DNA from 2 places in the Pseudotabrizicola sp. L79 genome. Region 2 is predicted to be linked to the other one. Evidence: riboswitches for the same ligand, from Rfam matches in the RefSeq annotation. Region 2 holds a riboswitch; the other holds the start of a gene.
What was found. Region 2 has a riboswitch for cobalamin ahead of V3C85_RS01740 (energy-coupling factor ABC transporter permease). Riboswitches for the same ligand answer to the same signal wherever they lie in the genome.
Positions count from the first base shown of each region.

Region 1: another riboswitch for cobalamin. It lies ahead of V3C85_RS00480 (CbtB domain-containing protein); the one in region 2 lies ahead of V3C85_RS01740 (energy-coupling factor ABC transporter permease).

Region 1 is NZ_JAZHDA010000036.1:125-16,034, forward strand. It holds gene V3C85_RS00470 (hypothetical protein) at 10-996, shown strand; gene V3C85_RS00475 (CbtA family protein) at 1,132-1,887, opposite strand; gene V3C85_RS00480 (CbtB domain-containing protein) at 1,906-2,082, opposite strand; cobalamin riboswitch at 2,118-2,333, opposite strand; gene cueR (Cu(I)-responsive transcriptional regulator) at 2,351-2,821, opposite strand; gene V3C85_RS00490 (heavy metal translocating P-type ATPase) at 2,834-5,311, opposite strand; gene V3C85_RS00495 (heavy-metal-associated domain-containing protein) at 5,482-5,670, shown strand; gene copM (CopM family metallochaperone) at 5,700-6,125, shown strand; gene V3C85_RS00505 (copper-translocating P-type ATPase) at 6,203-8,302, shown strand; gene V3C85_RS00510 (cobalamin biosynthesis protein CobQ) at 8,431-9,018, opposite strand; gene V3C85_RS00515 (DsbA family protein) at 9,023-9,790, opposite strand; gene V3C85_RS00520 (L,D-transpeptidase) at 9,787-10,350, opposite strand; gene V3C85_RS00525 (L,D-transpeptidase) at 10,874-11,434, shown strand; gene V3C85_RS00530 (hypothetical protein) at 11,439-11,813, shown strand; gene V3C85_RS00535 (cytochrome c) at 11,945-12,625, shown strand; gene V3C85_RS00540 (c-type cytochrome) at 12,628-13,611, shown strand; gene V3C85_RS00545 (hypothetical protein) at 13,601-14,029, shown strand; gene V3C85_RS00550 (hypothetical protein) at 14,019-14,510, shown strand; gene V3C85_RS00555 (hypothetical protein) at 14,534-15,250, shown strand; gene mrdA (penicillin-binding protein 2) at 15,237-15,910, shown strand, end outside.
Region 2 is NZ_JAZHDA010000040.1:82,652-98,561, reverse strand. It holds gene cobG (precorrin-3B synthase) at 1-214, shown strand, start outside; gene V3C85_RS01785 (precorrin-8X methylmutase) at 214-843, shown strand; gene V3C85_RS01780 (precorrin-2 C(20)-methyltransferase) at 846-1,598, shown strand; gene cobJ (precorrin-3B C(17)-methyltransferase) at 1,595-2,332, shown strand; gene V3C85_RS01770 (cobalt-precorrin-6A reductase) at 2,305-3,057, opposite strand; gene cbiE (precorrin-6y C5,15-methyltransferase (decarboxylating) subunit CbiE) at 3,056-4,234, shown strand; gene V3C85_RS01760 (cobalamin biosynthesis protein) at 4,231-4,599, shown strand; gene cobM (precorrin-4 C(11)-methyltransferase) at 4,596-5,375, shown strand; gene V3C85_RS01750 (cobyrinate a,c-diamide synthase) at 5,372-6,730, shown strand; gene cobA (uroporphyrinogen-III C-methyltransferase) at 6,727-7,446, shown strand; cobalamin riboswitch at 7,557-7,775, shown strand; gene V3C85_RS01740 (energy-coupling factor ABC transporter permease) at 7,809-8,474, shown strand; gene cobF (precorrin-6A synthase (deacetylating)) at 8,536-9,294, shown strand; gene V3C85_RS01730 (metal ABC transporter substrate-binding protein) at 9,421-10,311, shown strand; gene V3C85_RS01725 (manganese/iron ABC transporter ATP-binding protein) at 10,308-11,150, shown strand; gene V3C85_RS01720 (metal ABC transporter permease) at 11,147-12,004, shown strand; gene V3C85_RS01715 (metal ABC transporter permease) at 12,001-12,825, shown strand; gene cueR (Cu(I)-responsive transcriptional regulator) at 12,835-13,224, opposite strand; gene V3C85_RS01705 (heavy metal translocating P-type ATPase) at 13,221-15,704, opposite strand; gene V3C85_RS01700 (heavy-metal-associated domain-containing protein) at 15,876-15,910, shown strand, end outside.

The DNA.
Region 1 (15,910 bases), on a different contig from region 2:
GTGAATAAAATGCGACAGTGGTTCCTGCCCGGTCCAATCGAAGACGTGCCAGACGATCCGCCGCCAGGCCCCAGGGCCGAACACCGCGAGACAGCGATCGTTTATGACTGGCGCAAAGCCGAGGCGGACAATGCCGCGGGGCTCGCCCGTGTCGCAGGTCGGCTCGGTGGGCTGGACGAGCGATTGCGGAGGGGGCCGGAGGGCTGGCGCCACAGGCTCGCCCTGATCGAAGCGGCCGACCTAAGCTGGTTCGCAGGCGACCGCATCGGGCCGGATCGACTGGCGCTCTGGATCGCCCTGCGCCTGTCTGGAGTTCAAGACGACACGGCCGCATTGGCACGCGTCGGATGGGCGGTGCGACGCCTGACGGGAGGGCCAAGGCCGGAGGTGGACCTGGCCGCTTTTGTGGATCGCCGTGACCCTGAAAACTTGGCGAATGAGGCGGAGTCCTTCGCGGATCGTGCGGGGGGTTGGCTGGACGTGATGGCGCAAGCTGCTGATCTCCACCCGATCAGCCGCGCCTGCATGGGGTTCCACCTTTGGAGTTTGGCGGGTCTCGGGCAGCACGGAGACCGTGTGGAAGCGGCTGTAACGGCCGCGCGGATTGCGACCAGCGAGGGCAGGGGAGCGATATTTGTCCCTCTCGCCATGGGCGGGGCAGGGGGGCTGCGCGCCGGTGGTACAGCCGCTGACCGACTGGTGCGATGGCTCGACGGGATGGAGTCGGCAAGCCGGACCGCGATGCGGCACCTCGACGACATCGAGGCTTGGTCAGCGCGGTCCGAAACCGAGATGGCCACGCTGTCGGGCAGAACACCCCCAGCCTTGCGCGCCGTGCTGACCGAATGGCCTCTTGTATCCGCCCCAATGGCTGAGGTGCTGACCGGCGCCAGCCGCGCCGCCGTCCAGCGCAACCTCGCCTGGATGGAGAAGCGGGGTCTAATCCGCGAGGTGACGGGGCAGGGGCGGTATCGGATGTGGCGCGCTGCGAATTGACAGCCCTTCACAGGCGTGGGGTGTCAGCCGTCCGGAAAAAAGTTCTCCTCGACATGCATCGTGCGGTTCAGGATGTGAAGGACGATGATCGGATCACCGCAAGAATGGAGCGCATGCGTCGTTCCGACTGCTCTGTCAACGGGTATCAACAGCTTCTGCGACAGCAGTAGGTTGCTCCCGCCCGTCTTCCGGCATCAATCTGAAGAGAAGGGATGCGAGAGCAAGCCAACCGATCAGGCTCAGGCCGAGTACCCGGGCACTGTAGAGCGCGGCCAAATCCGGAGGAATGACCGGGACGGAAGCAGGTGGCTGCGGTGCCCCGAGAAGGTGGGGGGCCACCATCAAGGCAAGCCCTGCGAGACGCCCAGGCCAGGACTTGACCCCACTGGCGAGGAAAAGCCCCGCCACCGTCGCCGCCGCCGACATGACCCACCACATTTGCCTGTCCGACAGATCAGCGGCCAGCATGCCTGGCAACTCCGGTGGCAGTCCCAAGCTGGGTGACAGGGCGAAAGCAGCGAAGCCGGAAAGGGCGAGCGCGGGTGCAGAAATGCTGTGTGGACCCCACAGGGCACGGTGTGTCGCAAGAGCAGCTGCCGCAACAAGGCCAAAGCCTGACCAGGTCAAGACCAAAGTCAGAACCGTCAAGCCGCTTCGCACGACAACAGCAAACTCGTCATTGGCGTCGTGGGCATCGTGCGCAGGCAGGACCTTATCGCCACTCGATCCCGAGGGGTCATCTTGCGCCACCCCCATCAGGACAAGTTCGCCGGTCTCGTATCGCTCGGCTTCGATGATGAGTGGCTGGATCAGAAAAAACTGCAGAAAGGCAACCGCGAGACCTGTAATAGCACCCGCAATCACCCCGCCGGACAGCAGGGACCTCGTCATGTCAGCGAACTCGATCTGTCAGTGGCAGGGAAAGCCAGTGGCGTGGCGGGTATCATGTGTTGCGGCATGCAGCGCATCTGAAGAGGCAAAACCTGCCGCAAAGATGAGAAACGTACCAAGGACAGCACTGGTCAGGATGGGCCGAACCAGTCCTGCGTGCTGTACGGACGCGGTGGAAAGAGTGGTGGCAGACATGATGTTTCTCCGCCCGTCACACCCGACGGGATTGGGGTTAAGCCTCCTGTCTGGCCGGTCTCCTGGCTCACGGTCACTGCAACCCTTCGCCTTCCCGGGCAGTTGCCCAGTGGCGTGTCGAAGGGCCACTACCGCATACAGTCGCGGGGGCGGCTGAGGCGTCGGGTGCCGCTATTGGGTCCACCCTTCCTCATTCCCGATTGAGTTCGGGGACTCTGCATCCCATGAACACCAAACAAGATCACGATCATGCGCAGGCCGTAGAAAGTCAATGCGCTTGAAGCCCGGCAGCCTTTTCGGAGCGGGACGCGGGAGTTCGTTCATCCTGGCCCCCATTACTGCCTTGATCGGGGCCATTCACGAGGTCTGCTAGGATCGGACAGTCCGGGCGGTGATCGCCGCAGCACGCATCCGCCAGATGGCGAAGCGTGTCCATCATTGCCTGCATTTCACGAATTCGAACTTCAAGACCGGCGATCTGCTCAAGCGCAATCTGTTTCACATCAGCGCTTTGCCGTGCACGATCCTGCCAGAGCGCCAGCAACTCCTCGATCTTCTCGACGGAGAAGCCCAGATCCCGCGCCCTTCGGATGAAGCGCAGAAGCTGAACATCGGTCATCGTATAGACGCGATATCCTGCAACCGTCCTTCCTGCTGCCGGAATGAGTCCGATTGACTCATAGTAGCGGATCATTTTGGCAGAAACGCCCGAAGATTTTGAAGCTTCACCGATGTTCATCTCAGGGCCTCCTTACACGGCGCTTGAAGGTGCAAAGCGCCGCAGCCGTAGCGCATTGCCAAGAACGAAGACTGACGACAGCGCCATCGCAGCGGCGGCGAAGATCGGCGACAGCAGAAGACCGAAGGCGGGCCACAGCGCGCCTGCCGCAACCGGGATCAGCAGGGCATTGTAGATGAAGGCCCAGAACAGGTTCTGGCGAATGTTTCGCATCGTGGCCTTGGACAGCGCGATGGCATCCGAGACCGCAGTCAGCCTGCCCGACATCAGTACGACGTCCGCCGCCTCGATGGCGATGTCGGTGCCGGTGCCGACGGCAAGGCCCACATCCGCTTCAGCCAGGGCGGGCGCATCGTTGATCCCGTCGCCAACATAGGCAAGCAGGCCTTGCGCCTTCAGACGTTTCACAGCAGCGACCTTGCCGTCGGGCAGCACCTCGGCCACAACTTCGTCGATGCCAAGCTGGCGGGCGATGGCGTTCGCCGTGCGGCTATTGTCGCCGGTGATCATGGCAACCTTCAGCCCCAGCAGGTGCAATGCCTGGATCGCCTGCGGCGTGGTTTCCTTGATCGGATCCGCAACGGCGATGATTGCAGCAAGCTTGCCGTCGATGGCGGCATAGAGCGGTGACTTGCCCTCGTCGCCGAGCCGGGTCGCGGTATCGCCGAAGCCCGAGACATCGAGGCCGAGCTTGACCATGTAGCGGTCGGCGCCGACGTCGACTCGTTGTCCGCCCGCCGCCGCCGTCACACCGAAACCGGTGACGGAATCGAAGGCAGTGACCTCGGGAAGGATCAGGCCCTCGGCTTCGGCCGCGGCGACGATGGCGCGGGCGATCGGATGCTCGGACTTCGCTTCGACAGCCGCCACCACTGCCAGCACTGCGGCCCGGTCGAAGCCCGGCGCCAGCGCCATGTCGGTCAGGCGCGGCTTGCCCTCGGTCAGGGTACCGGTCTTGTCGAACGCGACCACCTTGACGCTCTGCAAGGCTTGGAGGGCCTCGCCCTTGCGGAAGAGCACGCCCATTTCGGCACCACGCCCGGTGCCGACCATGATCGACGTTGGTGTGGCCAAACCCATGGCGCAGGGGCAGGCAATAATGAGGACGGCGACGGCGTTGACCAGGCCAAAGGTCAGGGCCGGATCAGGCCCGAAGATCAGCCAGACGGCGAAAGTCAGGACGGCAAGCGCCATGACGACGGGAACGAACCACATCGTCACGCGGTCGACCAACGCCTGGATCGGCAGCTTGCCGCCTTGCGCGGCTTCGACCATGCGGATGATCTGAGCCAACATCGTAGCCTCGCCCACCGCCGTCGCCCGGAAACTGAAGGCGCCGGTCTGGTTTACTGTGCCGCCGGTCACGGTGCTGCCCGGTGCCTTCTCGACCGGCACGGGCTCGCCAGAGATCATGCTTTCGTCGATCCAGCTTGCGCCCGTCGTGACCTCTCCGTCGACCAGCACCCGCTCGCCGGGGCGGACCTCGACGACATCGCCCGGGCGGACTTCGGCGACCGGCACTTCGACCAAGCCGCCATTGCGAAGGACACGCGCAGTCTTGGCCTGAAGTCCGACCAGCCGCTTGATCGCCTCTGAGGTCCGGCCTTTTGCGCGAGCTTCAAGCAGACGACCAAGGAGGATCAATGTGACGATGACTGCCGCCGCCTCGAAATAGACATTCTGGGTGCCTGGGGGAAGGATTCCGGGGGCAAAGGTTGCCACCAGGGAATAGCCGAAGGCAGCCAACGTTCCGACCGCGACTAGGCTGTTCATATCAGGCGCCAGACGCGCCAAGGCCGGAAACCCCTTGCGGTAAAACCTGAGGCCAGGGCCAAGGAGGACCACGGTCGTCAAGGCGAACTGAATGTACCAGCTGTTCTGCATGCCAATGCTGTTCATCACCGCCATGTGGACCCACATGAACAGATGCGATCCCATCTCGAGGACAAAAACCGGCAGAGTCAGAGCCGCAGCAAAAAGCACATCGCGCCTCAATGCGGCTTCCTCGGCCGTTTTCTTCGCGGCGGACTCTTCTGACATGATGGCGGTTTCGGCTGCTGCCCGTGCCTCGTAACCCGCATCCGCGATTGCGCCGATGAGGGAGGCAAGGTCCGCCGTTCCGGTGACCGTTGCGCGTTCCGTGGCCAGATTGACATTGGCTGCGGTCACACCGGGTACCGTTTTCAAGGCCCGCTCTACCCGCGCGACGCAGGAGGCGCAGGTCATACCCTCAATGACGATATCAATCGGACGCGTTGGAACATCATATCCCGCGTCCTCGATTGCCTTGACAAGCGCCGACCGGTCGAGGTCTGGCCCGATGATTTCTGCCCGTTCCGTCGCGAGGTTGACGGCTGCGGTTTTTACCCCGGAGACCGCCTGCAGTGCGCGCTCAACGCGCCCGACACATGATGCGCAGGTCATGCCCTCGACGTCGATCACGATCCGGCCGAGGTCTGCCGTGGCGTTCTGAGGGACTTGTATGTTCATCGCGGCACTCCAGTGGCGAGTTACTCCGCTGACTGAGATAAGGCTTCCCATGATGGTAAGGTCAAGCCCTGATTTCAATTTGTCTGTTCACGGATTTGTTCCCTTGACCTTACAACGGTGGGAAGGCCCATATCGAGTTGCATGAGGCGATTGTCCAAAAGGAGACACTCATGCAGTTCCATATCGAGAACATGACCTGCGGCGGCTGCGCACGCAGTGTGACCAAGGCGATCCAGGCGGTGGACCCCACCGCTGAGGTGAGCGCAGATCCGGCCTCGCACAAGGTCGAAGTGAAATCAGCGGCTTCTCGCGACCGATTGGTCGCTGCGCTGACTGAGGTCGGCTACGCGCCTGCCTGACAAAACATAACCATCGAAGGAAAATCTGAATGAACAAACGTACTCTAGCGCTGTCTATTGCGGCTGTTGCTGTTGTCGGCGGGATCGCATTTGCCCAGCAAACCATGGAGGGCATGGACCACTCCAACATGGGCGGCATGGGCATGGGGGATATGGGCATGATGAGCCATGCGACCCTGATACCCCCGGAACTCGCCAATGACCCGGCTACCGTCGCCAGCGCTGCCGCGATGGACAAGATGATGGCCGACATGATGGTCCCCTATACCGGCGACCCGGATATCGATTTCGCCCGGGGCATGATCCCGCACCACCAGGCCGCCATCGACATGGCGAAGATTCAGCTTGAATTCGGCAAGGACCCCGAAATGCGCAAGCTGGCCGAAGCGATCATTGCGGCGCAAGAATCCGAGATCGCCACGCTCAAGGCCTTTCTCGCCACCAAGGGCATGTAAGCCCGGGATGACCTTGGGCGGCGCGGTCGGGATCGGCCGCGCCGCGTGCAATCCGGGACGCAAAGGAGTTCGGTTTGATGGCCAGCAACGCGCAGAAACCGGACACCCACCCGCCGGTGGCCGGAATGGACCATTCCGGGATGGGCCATGGTGCTAGGCCCGCCGTTGATCACACCGCGATGGGGCATGCGCCACAGGGGGGTAGTGACCACGCAGGACACGGCGACATGGTGGCCGATTTCCGCCGCCGGTTCTGGGTATGCCTCATCTTGACCGTCCCAGTCTTGGTGCTGTCGCCGATGGTGCGGGACTTTACGGGGCAAGGGATGGCACCCCTGTTTGCTGGCGAAGAGTGGGTCGCGCTGGCCCTGTCTTCGATCATCTATTTCTGGGGCGGCTGGCCCTTCCTGAAAGGGGCACTTCCGGAAATTCGCAGTGGTCGTCCGGGCATGATGACGCTGGTCGCGCTTGCCATTTCTACAGCCTATTTCTACTCGGCTGCCGTCACGCTGGGACTGCCCGGCGGAGAGCCGTTCTATTGGGAACTGGCCACGCTCGTCACGATCATGCTTTTGGGCCATTGGCTTGAAATGCGGTCCGTCCTCGGCGCTTCTCGCGCTTTGGAGGAACTGGTCCGCCTGCTGCCCGATACCGCACTGCGCGTTACTGCGGACGGTGGAACGGAGGACGTGCCCGTCGCGGCCTTGATTGCCGGCGACCGGGTCGTGATCCGCCCCGGCGCCAAAGTGCCGGTCGATGGAACGATCATCGAAGGCACATCATCCTTCAACGAGGCCATGCTGACCGGGGAATCGAAACCTGTCACGCGGTCTGCGGGCGAGGTTGTCATCGGCGGTGCGGTAAATGGCGAAGGTGCTGTTACCATCGAGGTGAAGGCGACGGGCGAGGCGACCTACCTGTCACAGGTCATCGCCATGGTGAAAGTGGCGCAGGACAGCCGCTCGCGCACACAGGATCTGGCTTCGCGCGCAGCGACTGTCCTGACTTGGATTGCCATCACCGTCGGCCTCGGATCGTTCGGCTACTGGTATGCGGTCGGGGCGGGGGCCACTTTTGCGCTTGAGCGGATGGTGACGGTCATGGTCATCGCCTGCCCGCATGCGCTTGGCCTTGCCGTGCCGCTCGTCGTGGCCGTCTCGACATCGCTGGCAGCGCGCAACGGACTGCTGATTCGCGACCGTGCGGCCTTCGAGCGTGCGCGGGATCTGAATGCCGTGGTCTTTGACAAGACAGGCACACTGACCGAGGGCAGGTTCGGCGTCAGCGATCTGGTTTTGCTGCAAGATGGCGACGAGACAACCGCCTTGCGCCTTGCGGCATCGGTTGAAAGCCAGTCGCAGCATCCGATCGCCATGGGAGTCGTCGCCGCCGCGAAAACCCGTGGCATCGGATTTCCGGCCCCGGAAGGATTGCAGAGCATCACTGGTGCTGGCGTAACGGCGCGCGTTGAAGGGCAGGAAATCGCGATTGTCAGCCCCAGTCATCTCCTGCGGCAGGACAGACCTGTAACCGACCCCCGACTCGCCCTGCTGGAGGCGGCCGGCAAGACCGTCGTGGTGCTGGAGGTCGGCGGCCAGCCCTATGCGTTGCTTGCTTTGGCAGACATCGTGCGCACGGAATCGCGTGATGTCGTAGCGCGTCTCAAGGCAAAGGGCGTCAGGTCAATCATGATGACAGGAGACGCAGAGGGTGTCGCGAAGTCGGTCGCCGCAGAACTCGGCCTCGATGAATATTTCGCACAGGTGCTCCCGGATCAGAAAGCGGCCCGCGTGAAAGAACTTCGCGCCCGGGGTTTGAAAGTCGCCATGGTCGGAGACGGGGTGAACGACGCGCCAGCGCTCGTCGAAGCCGATCTTGGGATTGCAATTGGTGCGGGAACGGATGTCGCCGTGGAATCCGCTGACGTGGTCTTGGTGCGTTCTGACCCAAGGGACGTCGAGGCCATTCTTGGTTTGTCACGAGCGACCTATTCGAAGATGGTTCAGAACCTGATCTGGGCGACAGGATACAACGCCGTTGCCATTCCAATGGCGGCTGGCATCACTTTCGGCACCGGCTTCCTGATGACGCCTGCAGTCGGTGCCGTATTCATGTCGGCCTCCACGATCATTGTTGCCATCAACGCGCAACTGTTGCGGCGATACAGATCGAGCTAAGGAAACATTGAGCGCTTAGGACGACCAAGCGGGCTTTTCGGTAAGCTGCGAGGGGCGGCGCGATCAATCCAGAATGGCCATTCAAGCCATGCCGAGCGGGAACCTGGAGCAGGTTGCGTTGCGCTCTTTCAGCCCATGCCGTGAAGTCCGTGGAAGCCACCTGTGACAATCACGGGTACGACGAACACAGCAGCCAAAATGACGATCACGACGCGCTGCCAGAGTTTTTGGTGCCGCCAGCAGAGAAAGACAGTGGCGAACAGAACCAGCCCAAGTTCCACCACGCCGATGATACCGCCGTAATAGTTCGGGTCCCAGTAGCTGACCGGACTGCGGAATACCCAGTCCGACACGGGCCAGAATTGGCGGCGGGCATCGTCATGATGGGTGACGAAGTCGGTGGCCGCATGCAAAAGGCCGGCTCCTGCAAAGGCGGTAAGAATGAGGTGACGTCGCCAGTGTCCAAGAGCAAGAAGCAGGCCCCAGACGAAAAAACTGTGATCAACGGCAAAGATGGCCTGCCATGAGTCCGAGTAGAAGAGGTCTCCGAAGACTTCATGCTGCGGAATTCCGACCAGGCGTGTCGAAAATAGGACCAATGCAAACATCGGGACATCAGGGGCGAGGCCGCCCAGCATGGCCGCTACCAGAGTGGCCGGCACGATGGGACGCGCAAAGACGGCAGCCCCGATCAGCATATGGGTTGGTGTGTTCATCGTATCAACAGACCGGAACTGGTTCGGCCTTCTCCTCTTGCGCAATCTCTCGGAGGAGGGAGAGGGGAACCGCACCGGTGAGCACGGTCCGGCCGATCACCAGACCTGGGGTGCCGATGAACCCGAAGAGATCGGCAAGTGCGCGTGTTCGTTCGAGCTCGACCTGAACCGCAGCGGAGGACATGTCAATCAAGAGCCGCTCGACATCCAGATCAAGGGTTTCCGCCACACGCCGCACCGAGGCCTCTTCGGCAACCATCGGTGTCCGCATGAAGCGGCGGCGAAGCTCCTGTTGCTTGCCCTGACGTGCGGCGGCAACAGATGCCCGGGCGGCCAGTTCAGACGGCGGCCCGAAGATTGGAAGTTCGTGTTGCACGAGCCGGTACGCAGCCGGATCTTCGGCCAGCAGGGTCTCAAGATCCCGCTCGAGTGCACGGCAGAAGGGGCAACGAAACTCACTGAAGTAGGCGATCGGAACCACAGCATCCGGGGAGTTATTTCCGAACAGGGCTGGGCATGGGTCAGTGCGCAGGGTCTCCATGCGCGCCCTGCGTGCTCCCGCATCAGGTAGTGGCCCATCGAGACCGGCAAGGGCGATGTTTGCCGTGGAGGTATGACCGGCCAGCTCCAGTCGACGAAATGGCGGCACATCCTCTATGTCGACATAGGACAGCCCGCGTCCTCCAAGGCGATCCCAAGGCAAGGCCCGCACTCCATAGATCAAGGCTATGATTCCCCCCACTACAAAGAGATCACGACGGCGGATCGTCACAGGACTGTCACTGGTGTTCCGACGGGTACGTGCTCGTAGAGTTGGATCACATGGTCGTTCAGCATCCTGATGCAGCCGTTCGACACTGATTGTCCAATCGACCAGGGCTCTGTCGTGCCGTGAATCCGGTAGTAGGTGTCGCGCCCGTCGCGGTAAAGGTAGAGGGCTCGAGCGCCTAGAGGGTTTCCAGGTCCGCCCGGCACCCCATCAGCAAATTGGGCATACCGATCGGGATTCCGGCGGATCATGTCGTTTGTCGGGCGCCATGACGGCCATTCGGCCTTACGTTCGATGATTGCCGATCCCTTGAATGCCAGACCGGCCTTCCCGACGCCGACACCGTACCTGACGGCCCGCTCGGAATCGAAAACATAATAGAGAAAGAAACTTCGCGGGAAGACGAGGATCTGACCGGGGGCATGTTGCTCTCGGACTCGGACCTCGCGAGGTTGAAATTCGTCGGCCAGGACAAAGGTTTCTTCGGTATGGGCACGAAGGACGGTTGGCATCGACAGGGCTGCGGCGGCTGCGCCAGTGAGAAAGGATCGACGGAAAATCATGCGAACTCCTGAGGGGAACGTGAAGGACGAGGGTTTGCTCAGAAGAAGGTTCGCGGAGGAGGACGTTGGGGGGCAAAGGCTCGGCTCGAAGCCGAGACCGGCGTGATCACGAACTGCGCTGACTTGGCAGACGGTGCCACCTCGAAAAATGACAAGGTGGCAGTTGCAACAAGCTGGCAGGAGGCATGGCCTGAGCCGTCGCTGCAAAGGGCCTCCTGGTCCACAGCTGCGGTTTGAGCATGATCGACATGCGCACCGTGGGATGCGTGATCAGGAAGCGCCGCCCAGAGAAGGGCGACGAGCAAGCACATACCACACAGAATGTTCGCGAGCTTACGCATGGACACAGAATAGCGCTCTTGGTGTATGGGAGAGGTGTTCACATCGAAGTGAGCAGAGAATTTCCCAGCAAAATCGGCGAAAGCGCCACGGCTTCACCTCTTTGTGACCCCAGTGCGACGCAAAGTGATTAGACCTTCCCACGTTGGAAGCCGGCAAAGGTTACAAAAAAGAGGAGCAGACCATGCGATTCAGTCGACGACTTTTCGTTGCCGGAGCCCTTGCCGCGCCTTTCTTGACGGGCCGGGCAGCCTTCGCAACCGAGGATAACCAAGGGCCCGTCCGAAACAACATCTCGGCGTTCCGTACCCATGAGTGGCAGGACCACTTCGACTCGCTTGGGGTCGGGGTCATCATCTCTGACACCACAGCCAAGGTTCTCCAGCACTGGACGAACGATGGTCAGATGATTCTCTACCCCACTTCGGTTCCGCTATCGGATGAATTGACCCGTCGGGGATATACCGAGGTCGTCGAGAAGCGGGAAAACCCGAGCTGGGCTCCGACGCCCTCGATGCGGGAGCGCAACCCGGAATGGCCAGCCTTTGTGCCAGGAGGCGATCCAACCAATCCGCTTGGCACCCGCGCCCTGTATCTATCGTGGCAGTACTACCGGATTCATGGTACCCACGACACGCGCAAGATCGGTCGTCGCTCGTCGAACGGCTGCATCGGGCTTTACAATGAGCACATCGAAGAGGTGTTCGATCGCACGCCGGTCGGAACGAAAGTCAAGCTGATCTGAACTGATGAAATCGACAGCAACCCCTTTGGCCCTCCCGCAAAACCTGCTTGTACGCAGGTTGTCGCGCTTCGTGTCGATGTGGCTTCTGACTGTTGCTCTAGTCCTGGGCTTGGAGTTGGCACAATCTGCAGAAGCAGCGTCTGGCAACGAGCATCATTCCGACCTCACCGTCGAGGCTGCCGATACCCCCGAACAGCAATCTTCCGCAACGCCTGCCTGCCACCCCGGCGTGATTTGCACGGCGTTCGTTTTGCCAGATGCTCTGTCATCGATACAGCCCACGGTCGTTCCGGCTGTGCTTCAGCCCGGCGCTGAGCAGTCGCAACGCCGTTTTGGCGGTCCGGCCATCACACTCCCTCCCCCGCGAATCCTGACCTGACAGTCGGGCCGAACGATTGTTCGATGACCAGACGAGCCGGTTTGAAAGACTGGCTCAGGTTCGACCCTTTCTCAGCCTGACTCGAGAATGCGTCCCAAGGTGCGACCCGCCTGACCGGCAGGGCGCAGCCAATGATCAACAACAAGAAACCAAGGGCAGTCAGGCAGATGAAATCTCAATGGACGGGCGCGATCGCGCTTGCCGCTTCCGCCGTCGCGGCAGTGGCGCTGGCACATACGGGGGCGACGGGCGTCGTCCTGGACCGAATGAACGGAATGACGGCAATGCGCGACACCATCGCGGAACTGGCACCGATGATGCAGGGCACCGTGCCCTATGACACCTTCATTGTGTCTGAAGGCGCCAGCGTCATTGCAAGTCATGCGGGCGGGACGATGCTGTCGCTCTTCCCTGAAAACAGCCTTGAAGGCGTCACCTATGCCAAGCCGGAAATCTGGTCCGATTGGCAGGAGTTCGCGGCCCTCTCCGAAGAGCTGAAGGCCTATGCTGATGCCTTGGCTGAAGCTGCCCCGAACGGCCTCGAGCCCGCGAGTTCGCCAAATGGCGAGATGGCTGGCATGGATCACTCGGGCATGGACATGACCGGAACACCGCAACCGGCGCAGGGCTTCACGGTCGCGGAATTGATGGGATACGGAACGACTCCGGAAAAGATCGCGGTGACACGAGGGACATCGGACCCGACAATTTTGGAGCTTGATCTGACGACACTGGCGGCGGACGACCTCTTCAACCGGATCAGCGCGACATGCTCTTCCTGTCATGCGCAGTTTCGTGCGGGCCGGAACTGACCATGCGAGGTTTGATCCGGCTTTCCTTTGTCTTCCCAGCCATCGTGGCAGGTATAGGTGCCGGAGTGTTGGCACTGTGGCCGATCGGGGAGGTCGAGCCCGCGAGCTTCCCTTCCGGCGATGCCGAACGTGGGGCCTATCTCGCGCGCGCAAGTGGCTGCGTGTCCTGTCATACCAACTCGGCCGCCAAAGGATTGGCGCTTGCGGGAGGTGCGCCTCTTGACACACCCTTCGGCACCTTCGTGCCTCCGAACATTACACCGCATCCGGAGGCCGGGATCGGGCGCTGGACCGTCCAGGATTTCGCCAAGGCGGTGCGTCAAGGGGTGTCGCCTGACGGCGACCCCTACTACCCCGTCTTCACCTACTCTTTCTACGCCGGTTTTACCGATCAGGACATTGCCGACCTCTGGGAGGCGTTCCGCACCGTCCCGGCTGTTGGCGATGCAGCCCCTCCCCACGACGTCTGCCTGCCCTTCAATTTCAGATCGGGACTGAAGCTCTGGCGCGCGGCCTACCTTGATACGCCCAAGACGGACGCACTTATGGGCACGTCCTCCCCATGGAACCGCGGACGGCAACTGGTCGAGGGGGCTGCACATTGCGCCGCCTGCCACACGGGCCGGACCCTGGCAGGGGGCCTTGATGACGGCGCCCGCTTTGCCGGGAACGACAGCCTTCCAGGGGGCAGCAAAGCACCACCAATTCTGAGTGACGTTCTCCTCTCAAAAGGTTGGGGCGTTGCGAACCTGGCTTACGCGCTTCAGTCCGGGATTCTGCCCAACGGGGATGCTTTCGGCGGCAGCATGGCCGAGGTCGTGGCAGAGGGTACGTCGTTTCTGAGCGATGCCGACCGCGAGGCCATTGCCACCTACCTCCTCGACCCCGAGGGCACAGGCGACATTCCAGCGCCCGCACCGACGCCAGTCGAGACCCCGATGGCCGGAATGGATCATTCACAGATGGATATGGGAAATGGGAAATAGAGCGCTTGCCGTCATTCTGGCTTTGGGCGTTGCCGTCTTCGTCGGTGTCTTCATCTGGACGACCGTCTGGCCCCTCGATCCGCGCGACACGACCTCCGCTGATCCATCGGTGACAGCCAAAGTGTCCGAAGCGCTTTCGGACGGACGGATGGACGTCCAGGTCTACGCGCTCGGTGGTCGTGACGTTCGGGTCGAAATCCAGTTCATGCCCGATACCGACGCCGGCGCAGCTGCCGGCATGCGGCCAGACGTGAACTTTGCGATGGTCGACATGCACATGGACGGCGTAGCGCCGCCGCTTCAGCTGGTCGAGGCAGGCGTCTGGCGCGCCGACGTGAAGCTGCCGATGGTCGGTCGTTGGGTCGTCAGTGTGGGCTTTGGTGAAGAGTTTGCAGAGGTCGAGTTTGATGCGCGATAACCCAGGTCCGGCAACTTTTCTGAATGATGACAGCCTTCGCCGCAACCTGCGCGGCCTGGCTGTTGGCATCACCCTGTTTGTGGTCCTCGGCACTGTCACTGCCGTATGGGCGAACCCGCTTTTTGTCCGGATGACTCCAGTCGGGCCTTGGGAGTTCGTCGCGACCGTTCTGACGGCCTTCCTTGGAGGTGTGACAGCGGCGATGTGGGTCCCTCAGTGTAACTTGCGCGCTTCCGGGACGGGTGGACTTGCCAGCTTTCTCGGAATCGCCTGCCCAACCTGCAACAAGGTGCTCATGCTGGTCTTCGGTGGACCCGCGCTTCTTGCCTGGTTTGATCCGCTCCGGCCGTGGCTTGCGACTGCCGGGCTCGTCATCATGGGCATCGCTGCGTTGACAACGTGGCGCCGGTTTCGCGCTGTCCGCTCTGGCAACAGGGAGGTGCAGGGACTGCGGGGCCTTGATCGGGGTGACGTGAAATGAAGGCAGGCACGGTCCATGACCCCATGTTCCGACGGCTGAGCCGGAATGTACTTTTGCGGCACGGGCTGATGGCCCTCCTCTCTGCTGCCTTCGTTCTGATCTTTGCGGCTATCCATGGCGAGTGGAGTCCGATGCACCGCTGGAACCGGGCACTTGCCGACGCCTCGCTGGTGCTGGTTGCGCTTTCGATGGGTCTGGGTCCTCTGGCCCGGCTCCTCAGACCCGCAGTGTTGGTGCTGCCCTACCGCCGCGAGTCGGGCATCTACGGCTGCCTTCTGGCGCTTGCGCATGCTGCAATCATCCTTGTTGGCTGGGTCGAATGGGACCTGATGCGGCTCTTCGGCTTCGAATGGCATCCCGAACTCCTCAGCTATGTGATGTTTCAGCATGGCTTTGGTCTGGCCAATGCGATCGGGATCGCCGCCTTGCTCCTCGCGGTCCTCTTGGCCACAACCTCAAGCGATGTCGCGATGCGCCGCCTGGGCGTTTCCGGCTGGAAGTTCCTGCAGATGGGTGTCCTGCCGCTCTGGTGGCTGTCTGTAGCGCATGTCGCCTACTTTCTGTTCATGCACTTCCTCAGCTTTCACCGGGCGACGCCCGAGCCGAACCCCCTGCAGTATTGGTTCGTCGGGCTGGTGGTCTTGGTCCTGGGACTGCGACTTGCCGCTTACCTGAAAACCATCGGCGGCAGACGCATGCCGGAGTCTCAGGACGAGGGGGCCAAGCATGCGCCGATCTGAACGAGATCTCGCTCGGGCCGCACGGGTAACGACACGTCGGTCGCTGTTGCTTGGCGGTGTGATGACCTCGGTGGTCGGCGTGCTTGGTTTCCGGATGTGGCAACTGGGTGTACGCGATGCTGAGGAGTATTACCTCCTGGCCGAGGAAAACCGAATCAATTTGCGGCTGGTGCGCCCCGACCGGGGCCGCATCTTCGACCGCGCGGGCAAGATCGTCGCGGACAACGAACACACCTACCGGATCACGCTCGTGAAGGAGGAGGCCAGGGACGTCGATGACGTCCTTGCGAAACTGCAGCGGCTTCTTGGTCTGACGGGTGAGGACATCGACCGGATTCGGGAGCAACTTGACCGCGTTCGGGGCTTTGTCCCGGTGACCGTGAAGGACAGGGTCACTTGGGAAGAGTTGTCAATCATCGCCTTGAACACCCCGGCTCTTCCGGGTGTCCACCCAGAGATGGTCCTGTCTCGGGTCTACCCCTTCGGGCCGGACTTTGCCCATCAGGTCGGCTATGTGGGACCCGTCAGCGACAGCGATCTCACAGCCAAGGACGGGGAACCAGATCCGCTTTTGCGCTCGCCGGACTACCAGATCGGCAAGACCGCGATCGAGCGGATTCACGAGCGCGCGCTGCGCGGTGAGCCGGGAGCCCAGCGGGT
Region 2 (15,910 bases):
CCCATTGGCCCGGCGGCTGGCCGCACAGGTGCCTGTGGGTCAGACGCTGCATGTTTCGGGCTGTGCCAAGGGCTGCGCGCATCCAGGCCCTGCGGCGCTGACGCTGATCGCCACAGATCGGGGATTTGATCTTGTCAAAGGGGGCTCTGCACAAGACACCCCCCATCTAACCGCCCTGCCCGAAGCGGGGCTGGACCTGAAAGGCCTTGCCTGATGCCCTATGCCTATGAAACTGATGGCGCGACCATCTATGTCAATTCTTTCGCCACCATCCGGGCCGAGGCTGATCTGGCCCGCTTTACGCCCGAAGAAGAGGTAGTGGCCGTGCGGATGATCCATGCCGCAGGCATGGTCGGGCTAGAGCGTCATGTGCAGTTTTCGCCCGGCATGGCCATTGCCGCCCGCGCCGCACTAGAGGCCGGCGCCCCCATTCTGTGCGATGCGCGGATGGTCAGCGAAGGCATCACCCGCCCCCGTCTGCCTGCCGGAAACCAGGTCATTTGCACGTTGCATGACCCCTCGGTGCCCGCCTTGGCCGCGCAGATGGGCAACACCCGGTCGGCGGCCGCGGTTGAATTGTGGCGGCCGCATCTGGCCGGTTCAGTGGTGGCTATTGGCAATGCCCCCACGGCCCTGTTTCACCTGCTGAACATGCTGGAAGATCCCGCTTGCCCACGCCCGGCGGCCATCATTGGTTGCCCCGTGGGCTTTATCGGCGCGGCCGAGTCAAAGGCCGCTCTGGCCGAGGCAAGCCCCGCCCCTTGGGTGATTGTCGAGGGGCGTTTGGGTGGTTCAGCCATCACTGTGGCGGCGGTGAATGCCCTCGCTTCTCGCAAGGAATGACCATGGCACAGACACAGGGCCGCATCATTTGCGCAGGGTTGGGGCCGGGCGATCCCGATCTTATTTCGGTGCGATCAGATCGGGTCATCCGCTCGGGCCGCCACATCGCCTATTTCCGCAAGGCGGGCCGCCAGGGGCAGGCGCGCCGGATTGTTGAGGGCATGTTGGCCCCCGGTGCCGTTGAACATGCCATGGAATACCCGGTGACAACGGAAATTCCCTTTGACAGCCCCGATTACAACCGCGCGCTGGCCGAGTTTTACGACGATTGGGCAGCGCGTCTGCATCGGTTGGTGGCCGCCGGTGAAGAGGTTGTGGTGTTGTGCGAAGGGGACCCGTTCTTTTACGGGTCGTTCATGCACCTTTATGTGCGGCTGAAAGACCTTGTGCCGGTCGAGGTGATCCCGGGCATTCCGGGCATGGTGGGTTGCTGGAACGCCACGGGCGTGCCCATCACTTGGGGCGATGATATTCTGACCGTGTTGATGGGCACATTGCCCGAAGCAGAGTTGGTGCGCCACATGGCCGGGTCAGAGGCCTTGGCGATCATGAAGACGGGGCGCAACCTGCCCCGCGTGCGTCGCGCCCTTGCCGCTGCGGGTCGGCTACAGGATGCGTGGTTGATCGAACGCGGCACGATGCCGGGGCAACGGGTGGCAAAACTCGCCGATGTTGATGCCGAGGATTGCCCCTATTTTGCGATTGTTCTGGTGCATGGCCACGGTCGCCGCCCTGTTGTGGGGGCCGAGGAATGAGCGGTTGGGTCACTGTGGCCGGCCTTGGGCCAGGCAGTGAAGCCTTGGTTACGCCCGAGGTGACGGCAGCCTTGGCCGAAGCCACGGATGTGGTCGGGTATATCCCCTATGTCGCGCGGGTGGCCCCGCGCGATGGGTTGACGTTGCATCCTTCGGACAACCGGGTTGAACTGGATCGCGCCGGTGCCGCCTTGCAAATGGCAGCCGAAGGGCGGCGTGTGGTGATCGTGTCATCAGGCGATCCGGGCGTTTTTGCCATGGCCAGTGCCTTGTTTGAGGCGCTGGAGGCCAGCCCAAACCATCAGGCAACCGATATTCGCATCTTGCCCGGCATCACGGCCATGCTGGCAGCGGCGGCGCGGGCCGGGGCGCCCTTGGGCCATGATTTTTGCGCCATCAACCTGTCAGACAATCTGAAACCCTTTAGCGAGGTAGAGCGCCGTTTGCGCCATGCTGCACGGGGTGGCTTTGCCATGGCGTTTTACAACCCGCGTTCGGCCAGCCGCCCGCATCAGTTTACCCGCGTGCTTGAGATCTTGCGCGAGGAATGCGAACCCGCGCGGCTGATCTTGTTCGCCCGTGCCGTTTCCACCCCGGATGAGCGGATCAGCACCGTGACTCTGGAAGAGGCAACCCCGGAAATGGCCGATATGCGCACCGTGGTGATTGTGGGAAATGAAGCCACGCGCCGGGTGGGGACCTGGGTTTACACGCCGCGCTCGGTGGCACCATGACGCAGCCAGCCCATGACATCCTCTTCGCTGTGAACCACCTGCCGAGCGGCCAGTGTGGGGCGGTCGATCAGGATGACGGGCACGCCAAGGGCGCGCGCGGCTGTCAGCTTGGCAGCGGCACCAAGGCCCCCGGCATTTTTGGCGACGACATGGCTGATCTGGTTCTGGTGCATCAGCGCCGTATCACCCGCCACGTCAAAGGGGCCACGCGCCAGCACGACATCGGCCTGCGGCAAAGGCAGGGGCGCCGTTGGCGGGTCAACCAGCCGCAACAGATAATGATGCTGTGGCTTGGCGGCAAAGGCAGTCAGGTTCTGCTTGCCGATTGCCAGAAACACCCGCGCGGGCTGATCGGGCAGGGCCTGCACAGCCGCGTCAATACTGGGCACGCTGTGCCATTTATCCCCCGTTTGCGGGTGCCATGCCGGGCGTTCCAGCGCGATCAGCGGGATATGCATCGCAGTGCAGGCGGCAATGGCATTCTGGCTTATTTGGGCGGCAAAGGGGTGGGTGGCGTCTACGACATGGCTGATCCCGCCCGTATCCAGATAGCGCATCAGGCCGTCAACGCCCCCAAATCCGCCTATGCGGGTGGGCAGGGGCTGGGCCACGGGCGCGTCGGTGCGCCCGGCATAGGAAAAGACGGCATCCATTTCCGCAGCGGCAAGGCTGCGGGCCAGTCGGCTGGCCTCGGTCGTGCCGCCCAAAAGCAGGATGCGCGTCATGTCTGACCCTTGGCTGTCGATCATCGGTTTGGGCGAAGATGGACTGGCAGGCCTGTCAGATGCAAGCCGCGCCGCACTGGAACGGGCAGAAATGGTCTTTGGCGGGCCACGGCATCTGGCCTTGGTCGATGCCGGCCTGCGTGGCCATCCTTGGCCAGTGCCCTTTGATCTGGCCCCGCTGCTGGCCCTGCGTGGCAAGCGGGTGGCTATGCTGGTTTCAGGTGATCCATTCTGGTTCGGTGCGGGCGGGTCGGTTTCGGCCCATCTTGCCCCGTCGGAATGGCGGGCTTTTCCGCAGGCGGGCGTTTTCTCTCTGGTTGCTGCAAGGTTGGGCTGGCGGCTAGAGGAGGTGCAGTGCCTTGGCCTGCATGCCGCCCCCTTTGCCCGTCTGCGCCCGGTGCTGGCGCGTGGGGTTCGGGTGATCTGCACCCTGCGTGATGGCGCCGCTGTGGCCGAGCTGGGCGCATGGTTGCGCGAAAACGGCTTTGCCCAAACACGCGTAACGGTGTGCGAGGCGCTGGGCGGCGTGCGTGAGCGGGTGCGTGAAGGGATCGATTGGCCGGATACCGTGGCCCCCGTCGCTGTGGCGCTGGACGGTGCCGATCTGCCGCAGGGCGCAGGTTTGCCCCGTGCCTGTGGTTTGCCCGACGATCTGTTTGCCACTGATGGGCAAATCACCAAACGCCCCATTCGGGCGCTGACGCTGTCGGCACTGGCCCCGCGACCAGGGCAGATTTTGTGGGATATCGGCGGCGGATCGGGGTCGATTTCGGTGGAATGGTGCCTTGCCGGGGGGCGAGCCATTGTGATTGAGGCAAGGGCCGAACGCGTGGAAAACATCCGCGCCAATGCAGATGCCTTTGGCGTGGCGCATCGGCAAAGCGTTGTTCAGGGGCGCGCCCCACAGGCCCTTGTCGGCTTGCCGGTGCCGGATGCCGTCTTTGTGGGGGGCGGTGGCGACCATGCGCTTTATGCCGCCCTTTGGCCGCTGTTGCCTGCGGGCACCCGGCTGGTTGCAAATGGCGTTACGCTAGAGACAGAGGCCGTTCTGGCCGCATGCCACGCAAATCACGGTGGCAGTCTGTTGCGGATTGATCTGGCCGAAGCAACGCCTTTGGGCGGGTTTCGCGGGTGGTCTGCCGCGCGGCCCGTGGTGCAGTGGAGTGTGGTGCGATGAAGGTGGCAGGGATCGGTTTTCGCAAAGGCACCCCCCTTGCGGCGTTGCAAGCCGTGCTGGCCGCGGCCGAGGAACAGGGCGGTGTGGTTGCAGCGATTGCCACCTTGCCGGAAAAGTCCACCGACCCGAACCTGGTGGCGCTGGCCCGCGACCGGCATCTGCCCATTCTGGCCGTGGCCGTGGCTGGGGTGGAAACCCCCACCCAATCTGCCCGCATCACCGCCATGCATGGCACCGGATCAGTGGCCGAGGCCGCTGCACTGGTGGCTGCGGGGCCGGGTGCGCGTATCACATTGGCGCGGATTTCCGCGCCGGGGGGCATGGCAACAGCCGCCATCGCGACAAGTTCAGGAGATCTCGCATGACCGTTCATTTCATCGGCGCTGGCCCCGGTGCGCCCGACCTGATCACCCTGCGCGGGCGCGATCTGATCGCTGCCTGCCCGGTTTGCCTTTACGCGGGCAGTCTGGTGCCCGAGGCTTTGCTGCAACACTGCCCGCCCGGGGCCAAGATCGTGAACACAGCCTCGATGAGCCTGGATGAAATCATGGCCGAGATTGCCGAGGCCAATGCGCAGGGCAAGGATGTGGCGCGGCTGCATTCGGGGGATCTGTCGGTCTGGTCAGCGATGGGAGAGCAGTTGCGCCGCCTGCGGGCCATGGGCATCGCCTATGATGTAACGCCGGGTGTGCCCGCATTTGCCGCCGCCGCTGCTGCGCTGTCTGCCGAACTGACGCTGCCCGGTGTGGCGCAATCGGTGGTGCTGACCCGCACATCTGGCCGTGCCTCGTCGATGCCCGATGGCGAGACGCTGGAAAACTTTGCCCGGACAGGGGCGGTTCTGGCCATTCACCTGTCTGTCCATGTGCTGCCCGATGTGGTGGCACGGCTGACGCCAGACTATGGTCCTGATTGCCCGGTTGCCGTGGTGTTCCGGGCCAGTTGGCCGGATCAGCGGGTGGTGCGGGCGACACTGGCCACGATCGATGCCTCGATCGGGGAAGGAGAGCGGACAGCGCTGATCCTGGTTGGGCATTCGCTTGGCGCCGAGGATTTTGACGAAAGCCGGCTATATGCGGGCGATTATGACCGCCGCTATCGCCCTGTGGGCACCAACCCCCGTTTCCCGGAAAGCGCATGACACCCCCCGGAACACCCCCCGGACTTATTGTTTCTGCCCCGGCATCGGGCACAGGAAAAACCACGGTGACGCTTGGCCTGCTGGCCGCGTTCCGGGCTCAGGGCCTGTGCGTTCAGCCGTTCAAAAGTGGGCCCGACTACATCGACCCGGCCTTTCACGCAGCGGCGGCAGGCCGTGCGTCGTTCAACATGGATACCTGGGCGATGACACCGCCCTTGCTGGCTGCGCAGATGCAGGTGGCGATGGGGGCAGATCTGATCATCGCCGAAGGCTCGATGGGGCTGTTTGACGGGGTGGCACGGCCGGGCGAGTCTGGCACCGGGGCAAGTGCCGATCTGGCCGCGCTGACGGGATGGCCTGTGGTTCTGGTGCTGGATGTCTCGGGTCAGGCGCAGACGGCAGCGGCTGTGGCAAAGGGTTTGGCGCTGTTTCGGGATGGGGTGACGGTGGCAGGGGTGATCCTGAACAAGGTCGCCTCGCCCCGACATGAGGCCCTGGTGCGGGTCGGAATGGAGGCGGCGGGCCTGCGGGTTCTGGGTGCGCTGCCACGCAAGGCCGAAATCAGCTTGCCCGAGCGCCATCTTGGCCTTGTGCAGGCCGAGGAACTGCCACGCTTGCAGGCGATCATGGCAGAAGCGGGGGCCTTTGTTGCTGCGCATTGCGATTTGGCGGCTATTCGGGCGGCAGCGGCTGTGTCGCAGATGCCCAGCCAGCCCAGCCCAGCCATCCCCGCGCCGGGGGAACGAATAGCCTTGGCCCGGGATTCGGCGTTTTCTTTTGTTTACCCCCATCTTTTGGCCGATTGGCGCGCGCAGGGGGCGACGATTTTGCCGTTTTCGCCACTGGCCGATCAGGTGCCTGATCCCTCGGCCACTGTGTGTTGGCTGCCTGGCGGCTATCCTGAATTGCACGGCCCGCGGCTGGCGGCGGCCGCGGCGTTTCGGAAGGGGTTGCAGGTCTTTGCCGAAACGCGCCCGGTGCATGGCGAATGCGGGGGCTATATGGCCTTGGGTCAGGGTGTGGTGGCAGCAGATGGCACGCGGCATCAGATGGTTGGCCTGCTGGGGTTGGAAACCAGCTTTGCCAAACGCCGCATGCATTTGGGCTATCGCATGTCCCGCCCACATCAGCCATTGCCGGGGCTGACCGGCGCGCGTGCGTTGCGCGGCCATGAATTCCACTATGCCACGATTGTGGCCCAACCCGATGCGCCATTGGCCGATGTGCGTGATGCCAATGGCGAGCCGGTGCCTGAAACCGGATCATTCCGTAACATGCCCGGCGGCGGCCGGGTGACGGGCACCTTTTTTCACCTGATTGCCCCTGCGCAGGCCCAGACCGAGACAACACCATGACCGGCTTTGTATCTTTCGTATCTTCTGGCCCCGGCGACCCGGAATTGCTGACGCTAAAGGCCGCGCGCCGCTTGGCCGAGGCAGATGTGGTGTTGTTCGATGATCTTTCGTCAGGCCCCATTCTGTCGCATGCGGGGCCGCAAACCGAGTTGATCGCCGTGGGCAAACGGGCGGGAAAACCCTCGCCCAAGCAAGACCATGTCAGCCGGTTGCTGGTTGAACATGCGTTGACGGGGGTCAAGGTTGTGCGCCTGAAGTCTGGCGACAGCGGCATTTTTGGCCGGTTAGAGGAAGAAATCACTGCCCTGACCGAGGTGGGTGTGGGGTATGAAATCGTCCCCGGCGTGCCTTCGGCCTGTGCGGCGGCGGCGGCGGCAGGCATTCCCTTGACGCGTCGGTTGACCGCGCGGCGTGTGCAATTCGTGACGGGCGCAGATGTGACAGGCGATCTGCCGCAAGGTCTGAACTGGGCGGCGCTGGCCGATGCCGGGGCCACGACCGTGGTGTTCATGGGCAAACGCACCTTTCCCATTCTGGCGCAGGGTCTGATTGATCATGGCTTGCCGCCTGAGACGCCAGCCCTGTTGGCCGAGGCCGTTGGTCACCCGCAACAGGCGCTGCATCGCTCGACCGTGGCCGAACTGGCGGCCAGTCTGGCGCAAAGCCGCGGTGATCAGCCCGCGCTTATCTTGTACGGATCTCTGGCAAGATCTTGAACCCTTGGCGTGCTGGCCGTCGTTGTGTCTCAAATGCAAAAATTCAAGGGGCGCCGTCGCAAATCATCTAAAAAGGGCGCAATTGCGCCTTGACCGATATGGCACTTTGGGCGCAACTGACGGTGTAAGGTGTCCCATCAGGCGCAAAGCGCCGGGACTGAAACGGGAATGGGGAAGGGCGGACCGAATACGGCGCCCACAGCCCCAGCCGCCCCCGCGACTGTTAGCGGTGAGCGGCCTTCGACGGCCACTGTCTGGGCAACCGGATGGGAAGGTGAAGGCTGCTATGACCCGCAAGCCAGGAGACCGGCCCTACGCGATGAAACCTGCAACGCCGTCGGGTGTGACGGTCGGAGAACGTTATGCATATTGAACACGAAGTCGTCACCGGCGCAAAACTGGTCGTAGGCTATTCCACGGCTGCCACGGCTGGCCTCTATACCCTGAAAACCGCTTGGGATGCCCTGCGCACCCAGGGCCTGATGTCGTTGGTGGCGCGCTCTGCCATGGCCACGGCGGCTGTCTTTACCTTCTTTGAAATCCTGCCGCATTATTCGGCGGGCGTTTCCGAAGTGCACTTCATCTTGGGCTCGACCCTGTTTCTGATCTTTGGGATGGCCCCGGCCGCCATCGGTCTGGCCATGGGCCTGCTGTTGCAGGGTCTGTTCTTTGCCCCGCTTGATTTGCCGCAGTATGGTATGAACGTCACCACCTTGCTGGTGCCGCTGTTCGCCTTGCATCTGGTGGCCAAGCGGCTGATTGCGCCGGGCACGGCTTATGTCGATCTGAAATACAGCCAGGCTTTGGCCCTTTCGACTGCGTTTCAGGGGGGTGTTGTCGCTTGGGTGGCTTTCTGGGCGATCCTGGGACAGGGCTTTACCAATGTCGCGGCGATCGGTGCCTTTGGCGCGGCCTATATGACCGTCATCCTGCTGGAGCCGTTGGTTGATCTGGCTGTTCTGGCTGTTGCCAAGCGGCTGAATGGCCTGCGCGGTTCTGGCCTTGTAACTCCGCGTCTCTTCGCCTGATACTGGGGTTCAAATTTGGGACATTGGGGGCCGCAAGGCCCCCCATTTGCATGAGAACCGCATGATTACGCTAACGCTTGTCGGCATCGGCACTGGCAACCCTGACCATGTCACCCGTCAGGCGCAAAAGGCGATCAATGCCTGTGATCTGATTCTGATCCCGCTGAAGGGGGATGATAAGGCTGATCTAGCGGGTTTGCGCCGGGCCATTTGTGACTCGTGTCTGACCAACCCGACCACCCGGATCGAGGCTTTTGATCTGCCGGTGCGCGATCCGGCCACGCCGGATTATCTGCGTCGTGTGCATGATTGGCACGACGCCATCGCCGACCGCTGGCAAGACGCGATCCAGCGGCATCTGGCAAATGGCGGTGGGCCGAATGTTGGCCTGCTGGTCTGGGGTGACCCTTCGCTTTATGACAGCACCTTGCGCATTGCTGAACGCGTTGGCAAACGTCTGCCGCTTAAGGTGCAGGTGATTGCCGGGATCACCGCCATTCAGGCGCTCTGCGCCGCCCATGCGATTGCCTTGAACGAACTGGGTGCCCCGGTCATCATCACCACGGGCCGCCGCCTGCGTGACGAAGGCTGGCCCGCTGGCGTAGATACTGCGGTCGTCATGCTTGATTCCGGCGGGGCATTTCAGGCGCTTGATCCTGCCGGGCTTTCGATCTGGTGGGGGGCCTATGTCGGGATGGAGGAACAGATCCTGCTGAGTGGCCCGCTGGCCGAGGTGTCAGAGCAGATCCTTGCCACCCGCGCCCAGGCCCGCGCCCGGCATGGCTGGATCATGGATATCTATCTGTTGCGCAAACATTGAGTGCAGATCGCCGCGATCACAGCTTTGTTTGCGGGAAAGAATTGAGAATGCTTCTCAATATCATTGCATGACGATCAAGACTGCCCTAGCTTTCCAGTGAACCTGCAACAAGATCGAAGGTCTGACATGAAAAACAGTGGCTTTCTGTTGGCAACCAGCCTGGCATTTCTGGCGGCAACTTCGGCAATGGCGGCAGATGACAAATTCAAGGCGGTGACCACCTTTACGGTGATCGCCGACATGGCCCAGAATGTGGCGGGTGATGTGGCCATCGTGGAAAGCATCACCAAGCCGGGGTCTGAGATTCACGGCTATCAGCCCACGCCGCGTGACATCATCAAGGCCCAGGATGCCGATCTGATCTTGTGGAATGGGTTGAACCTTGAACTGTGGTTCGAGCAGTTCTTTGCCAATCTGTCAGACGTGCCCAGCGCCACCCTGTCAGACGGGATCGACCCGATCAGCATCTCGGGCGGTGACTATGATGGCAAGCCGAACCCACATGCGTGGATGGGCCTGTCGAATGCGCTGATCTATGTTGACAACATCCGTGACGCTTTCATTCAGCACGATCCGCAAAATGCCGAAACCTATGCAGCAAATGCCGAGGCCTATAAGCAGCAGATCACCGAAACTATCGGCCCTTTGCGGCAACAGATCATGGCTGTGCCCGAACAGCAGCGCTGGCTGGTCAGTTGTGAAGGGGCCTTTGGCTATCTGACGCGCGATTTCCAGATGAAAGAACTGTATCTGTGGCCCACCAATGCCGATCAGCAGGGCACACCACAGCAGGTGCGTCGGGTGATTGATACCGTGCGCGAAAACCAGATCCCGGCCATTTTTTGCGAAAGCACGGTCAGCCAAGCCCCGGCGCAGCAAGTGGCGCGTGAAACGGGGGCCGCCTATGGTGGGGTCTTGTATGTTGACAGCCTGACCGCCGATGATGGCCCCGTGCCCACCTATCTTGATCTGCTGCGCGTGACGACCGAAACAGTGGCCAAGGGACTGACGCAATGATGGCATCACCGGGCCTCAGCGCTCAAGACGTGACCGTGACATATCGCAACGGTCATGCCGCCCTGAAGGACGCCAGTTTTGAATTGCCCACCGGCACGATCACGGCGTTGGTGGGCGTCAATGGTGCGGGTAAATCTACGCTGTTCAAGGCGATCATGGGTTTTGTGCCCGCCGCCAAGGGTGATATCCGCGTCTTGGGCCTGCCGGTAAAAGAGGCTTTGCGGCAAAACATCGTGGCCTATGTGCCGCAGGCAGAAGAGGTGGATTGGACGTTTCCGGTCTTGGTTGAAGATGTGGTGATGATGGGCCGCTATGGCCACATGGGCTTTTTCCGCCGCCCCTCTGCCGCCGATCACCGGGCTGTGCAAGATGCCTTGGCGCGCGTAAATATGCTGGACTTCCGCAAACGCCAGATTGGAGAGTTGTCGGGCGGCCAAAGGAAACGCGTGTTTCTTGCCCGCGCCTTGGCGCAGGATGGCAAGGTGATCTTGCTGGACGAACCCTTTACCGGTGTCGATGTGCAAACCGAAGATGCCATCATCGCCTTGCTGCGAGAGATGCGCGAGGAAGGGCGGGTGATGCTGGTGTCCACGCATAACCTAGGCTCGGTGCCCGAGTTTTGTGACCGCACCATCCTGGTCAAGCAAACCGTGCTGGCCTATGGCCCGACCCAGGACATCTTTACCCAGAAAAACCTGGAGCGTGCCTTTGGCGGGGTGCTGCGCCACTTTGTTCTGGGCGGTTCTGATCTGCATGATGATGATGACAGCCGCAAAGTGCGCGTGATCACGGATGATGAGCGCCCCTTTGTCGTTTACGGCGATGAGGGCGGGCGATGATCGATACCCTGCTGCTGCCGTTTTCTTACAGCTATATTTTCACGGCCATGTGGGTCAGTGCCATGGTGGGTGGGCTTTGCGCCTTTCTTTCGGCCTATCTGATGCTGAAAGGCTGGTCGCTGATCGGAGATGCGCTTAGCCATTCGATCGTGCCCGGTGTTGCCGGCGCCTATATGCTGGGCCTGCCGTTCGCGCTGGGTGCCTTTGCGGCTGGTGGCCTTGCTGCGGGGGCCATGCTGTTTCTGGGCCAGCGCACCGGTCTTAAGCAAGATACGGTGATTGGTCTGATCTTTACCTCATTCTTCGGGCTTGGCCTGTTCATGGTGTCGCTTTCACCAGCATCGGTCAGCATCGAGACCATCACCATGGGCAATATTCTGGCGATCACGCCCGAAGATACGCTGCAACTGGCCATCATTGGGTCGGTGTCTCTGGTGGTGTTGCTGGCCAAGTGGAAAGACCTGATGGTGACATTCTTTGACGAATCCCACGCCCGCACCATTGGCCTGCGGCCCGATGTTCTGAAGGTGGTGTTTTTCACACTGCTCTCGGCCTCTTGCGTTGCGGCATTGCAGACGGTGGGGGCCTTTCTGGTGATTGCCATGGTCGTCACGCCGGGTGCCACGGCCTATTTGCTGACCGACCGCTTTCCCCGGCTTTTGATGCTGAGCGTGGCAATCGGGGCAGGCACCAGCTTTGTCGGGGCCTATCTCAGCTTTTTCCTTGATGGGGCGACGGGGGGGCTGATCGTCAGCCTGCAAACCCTGATCTTTCTGGCCGCCTTTGTCTTTGCGCCCAAACATGGCTATCTTGCCGGTCGCCGCCGCGCGGCCGAAGCCTTGAGGGCATCATGATCGATACGCTTTTGATGCCGTTCCAATTCGCCTTCATGACCAAGTCGTTCTTGATCATGGCGCTGCTGTCGGTTCCGACCAGCCTGCTGTCATGTTTTCTGGTGCTTAAGGGGTGGTCGCTGATGGGCGACGCAATCAGCCATGCTGTCTTGCCGGGTGTGGTGCTGGCTTATCTTTTGGGCCTGCCACTGATCATTGGCGCCTTTGTTGCGGGTATGACCTGTGCAGTGGCGACGGGGTTTTTGTCGGGCAACAGCCGGGTCAAGGAAGATACGGTGATGGGTATTGTCTTTTCCGGCATGTTCGGCTTTGGCATCGTCCTTTACACCAAGATCCGCACCGATGTGCATCTGGACCACATCCTGTTTGGCAATATGCTGGGGGTTGGCACCGATGATCTTTGGATTGCTGGGGTGATCGGGGCTGTTGTCAGCTTTATCATCCTGGCCAAGCAGAGAGAGTTCCTGCTGCATGCTTTTGACCCGATTCAGGCGCAAGCAGTGGGTCTGCGGGTGCATTGGCTGCATTACGGTCTGCTGACCCTGATCTCGTTGACCATCGTGGCCACGCTGTCGGCCGTGGGCATCATCTTGTCGATCGGCCTGTTGATTGCGCCGGGGGCGATTGCATTTCTGTTGACCCGCCGCTTTGGTCAGATGCTGCCGATTGCTGTGGGTGTAACGCTTTTGGCATCCTTTCTGGGCCTATATCTCAGCTTTTTCATCGACAGCGCCCCTGCGCCGACCATCATCCTGATCCTGACAGGCATCTTCATCGCCGCCTTTGGCCGCACGGTCTGGCGTGCGCGGGTGGCGGGCTGACCGGGCCAGTCAGCCCGAATTGGCCAGATCTTTCAAGATCGGGCAATCAGGGCGGCTGTCGCCCGCGCAGCAGTGCACCAGATGCGCCAGTGTGGCCCGCATGGATTGCAACTGGCTGATCTTGGCATCAATCGCTTGCAGATGTTCTTCCGCCAGCGACTTGACCTGTGCGCTTTCGCGGTGCTCATCCTCATACAGGGCAAGCAGGGTGCGGCAATCCTCGATGGAAAAGCCCAAAGCGCGGGCGCGGCCCAGAAAAGCCAGCTTGTGCAGGTCACGCTCTCGAAAGCTGCGATAGCCATTGGCGGACCGCAGGGGCGTGATCAACCCGATTTCTTCGTAATAGCGGATGGTCTTGCTGGGCAGACCCGATCTTTGCGCCACTTCGCCAATATTCATGCGCCACCCCCTGTCTGTGATGTGGTTTCTGCCATGGCTGGTGCAATGCGTCGCAGGCGCAGGGCATTGCTCAGCACAAAGACAGATGACAATGCCATGGCCCCCGCCCCCAGCATGGGCGACAACAGCAGGCCAAAGGCCGGATACAGCACCCCCGCCGCCACCGGGATCAGGGCGATGTTATAGCCAAAGGCCCAGAACAGGTTTTGCCGGATATTCGCCATTGTGCGGCGCGACACCTTGAAGGCATTGACAACGCCGCGCAGATCGCCCGACATCAGCACCACATCGGCGCTTTCAATCGCAACATCGGTGCCCGTGCCAATGGCGATGCCCACATCCGCATGGGCCAGGGCGGGTGCATCGTTGATGCCATCGCCGACAAAGGCCACACCACCGAATTTGCGCAGGTCGTCGATCGCCTTGACCTTGCCATCCGGCAGCACCCCCGCCACCACCAGATCAATGCCCAGTTCGGCACCGATCACCTCTGCGGTTTCGCGCTTGTCGCCCGTGATCATCGCCACTTTCAGCCCCTGTGCCTGCAAGGCGGCAATGGCCTGGTGGCTGGAGGGTTTGATTGGATCAGACACGCCGATAACCGCTGCAAGCTGCCCGTTAATGGCTGCAAACAGCGCAGTTCGCCCGGTTGCGGCAAGCTTCGCCTCGGCTGTGGCCAGTGGCCCGGTATCAACACCGTGGCGCTGCATAAGCCGATCTGCGCCCACCAGAACCATCACGCCATCGACCATCGCCTGCACCCCAAAGCCGGTGACCGAGGTAAAGTCGGTGATATCAGCCAGATTCAGCCCCTCGGCCTTGGCCCTGCGGGTCAGGGCTGCGGCAATAGGATGCTCGGATCGCGCTTCGGCTGCTGCAACTTGGGCCAAGACCTGTGGTCGATTGAACCCGTCGGCCAAGATCAGGTCGGTCAGTTCGGGTCGGCCCGTGGTGATCGTGCCTGTTTTGTCCAGTGCCACCACTGACAGGCTGCCCAAGGCTTGCAGCGCATCGCCCTTGCGAAACAGCACGCCCATTTCAGCCGCCCGCCCGGTGCCAACCATGATAGAGGTCGGCGTCGCCAGCCCCATCGCGCAGGGGCAGGCAATGATAAGAACCGACACGCCAGCCACCAAGGCATAGGTCAGGGCCGGATCGGGCCCAAAGACAAGCCAGACGATAACGGTCAGGGCTGCCAGCCCCATGACGGCGGGCACGAACCATAGGGTGATCCGATCCACCAGCCCTTGAATCGGCAGCTTTGCACCTTGGGCCGTTTCGACCATGCGAATGATCTGCGACAGCACCGTATCGGCCCCCACGCGGGTGGCGCGAAAGGTCAGGCTGCCGGTGCCATTCACTGTGCCACCCGTCACGGCATCACCGGGGCCCTTGGCAACGGGCAATGGTTCACCGGTGATCATGCTTTCATCGACATGGCTTTGGCCTTCAGTAACCTCTCCATCCGCCGCCAGCCTTTCGCCCGGCCGCACTAGAATTTGATCGCCCAGTTGCAACGCCTCGATGGCGATCTGCACAGGCTTTCCGTTGCGCAGAACCTGGGTGGTGCGTGCCTGCAAACCCAGAAGTTTCTGTATGGCGGCACCAGTGCGGCCCTTGGCCCGCGCCTCTAGCCAGCGACCAATCAGGATCAGCACGACAATTACTGCGGCAGCCTCATAATAGACCGCGCGCACGGCATCGGGCAACGCGCCTGGCAAAAAGGTAGCCACCAGCGAAAACAGATAGGCGGCCCCAGTACCAACGGCGACAAGGCTGTTCATATCAGGTGCGCGTTTCCAAAGGGCGGGAAAGCCCTTTTGATAGAACTGTCGCCCTGGCCCCAGCAGCACCGCTGTGGTCAGCGCCCATTGAATCAACCAGCTGTTTTGCTGGCCGATGCCATGCTGGATGGCCATATGCAGGGCAGGGAACAGATGCCCCCCCATTTCCATGACGAACACCGGCAAGGTCAGCACAGCGGCAACCAATGCCTTGCGGGCCAAGACCTGCGCCTCGGCGGCCTTGCGCGTTGTCTGGCTTTGCGTTGTGCCCGATTGTGCCAAGCTGGCCGGATAACCCAGATCATGACAAATACGGATCAGGTGTTCGGGCGTGACGGCCCCTTCCAGATAGGAGATGCGTGCCGTCTCGGCGGCAAGGTTCACGGCCACATCGACCACACCCGGAACAGCGGACAGCGCCCGATCGACACGCCCCACGCAGGACGCACAGGTCATCGACTCGATGTTCAGAACCACCGTGGCTGTTCGGGCCGGATAGCCCAAGGACTCCAGCGCTTGTGCTGCCGTGCCAATGGCTTGCGGCGTATCTGCCTGAAAGCTGGCCGTTTCGCTGGCAAGATTGACCTGCACGTCAGACAGGCCCGCAACAGCCGACAGGCCACGCGCCACGCGGCCCACGCAAGACGCGCAAGTCATCCCTTCGACAGACAGGGTGATGCGAAAATGCTGGGTCATGGCCGCCTCTGGGTTATGGTTCAGCTAGGGACATAGACCTTCCAGTAACCAGAGGGTCAAGGCCACCCCGCGCCGGATGTGCAACTTTGGCGCAGTCATCAAACCGGTTCTTGACCTTCCCTTGGCTGGAACGTCTAACCTGTGCCAAACTATACCATCCGGAGCCAAGACATGAAATTCAGCATTCCCGAAATGACCTGCGGCCA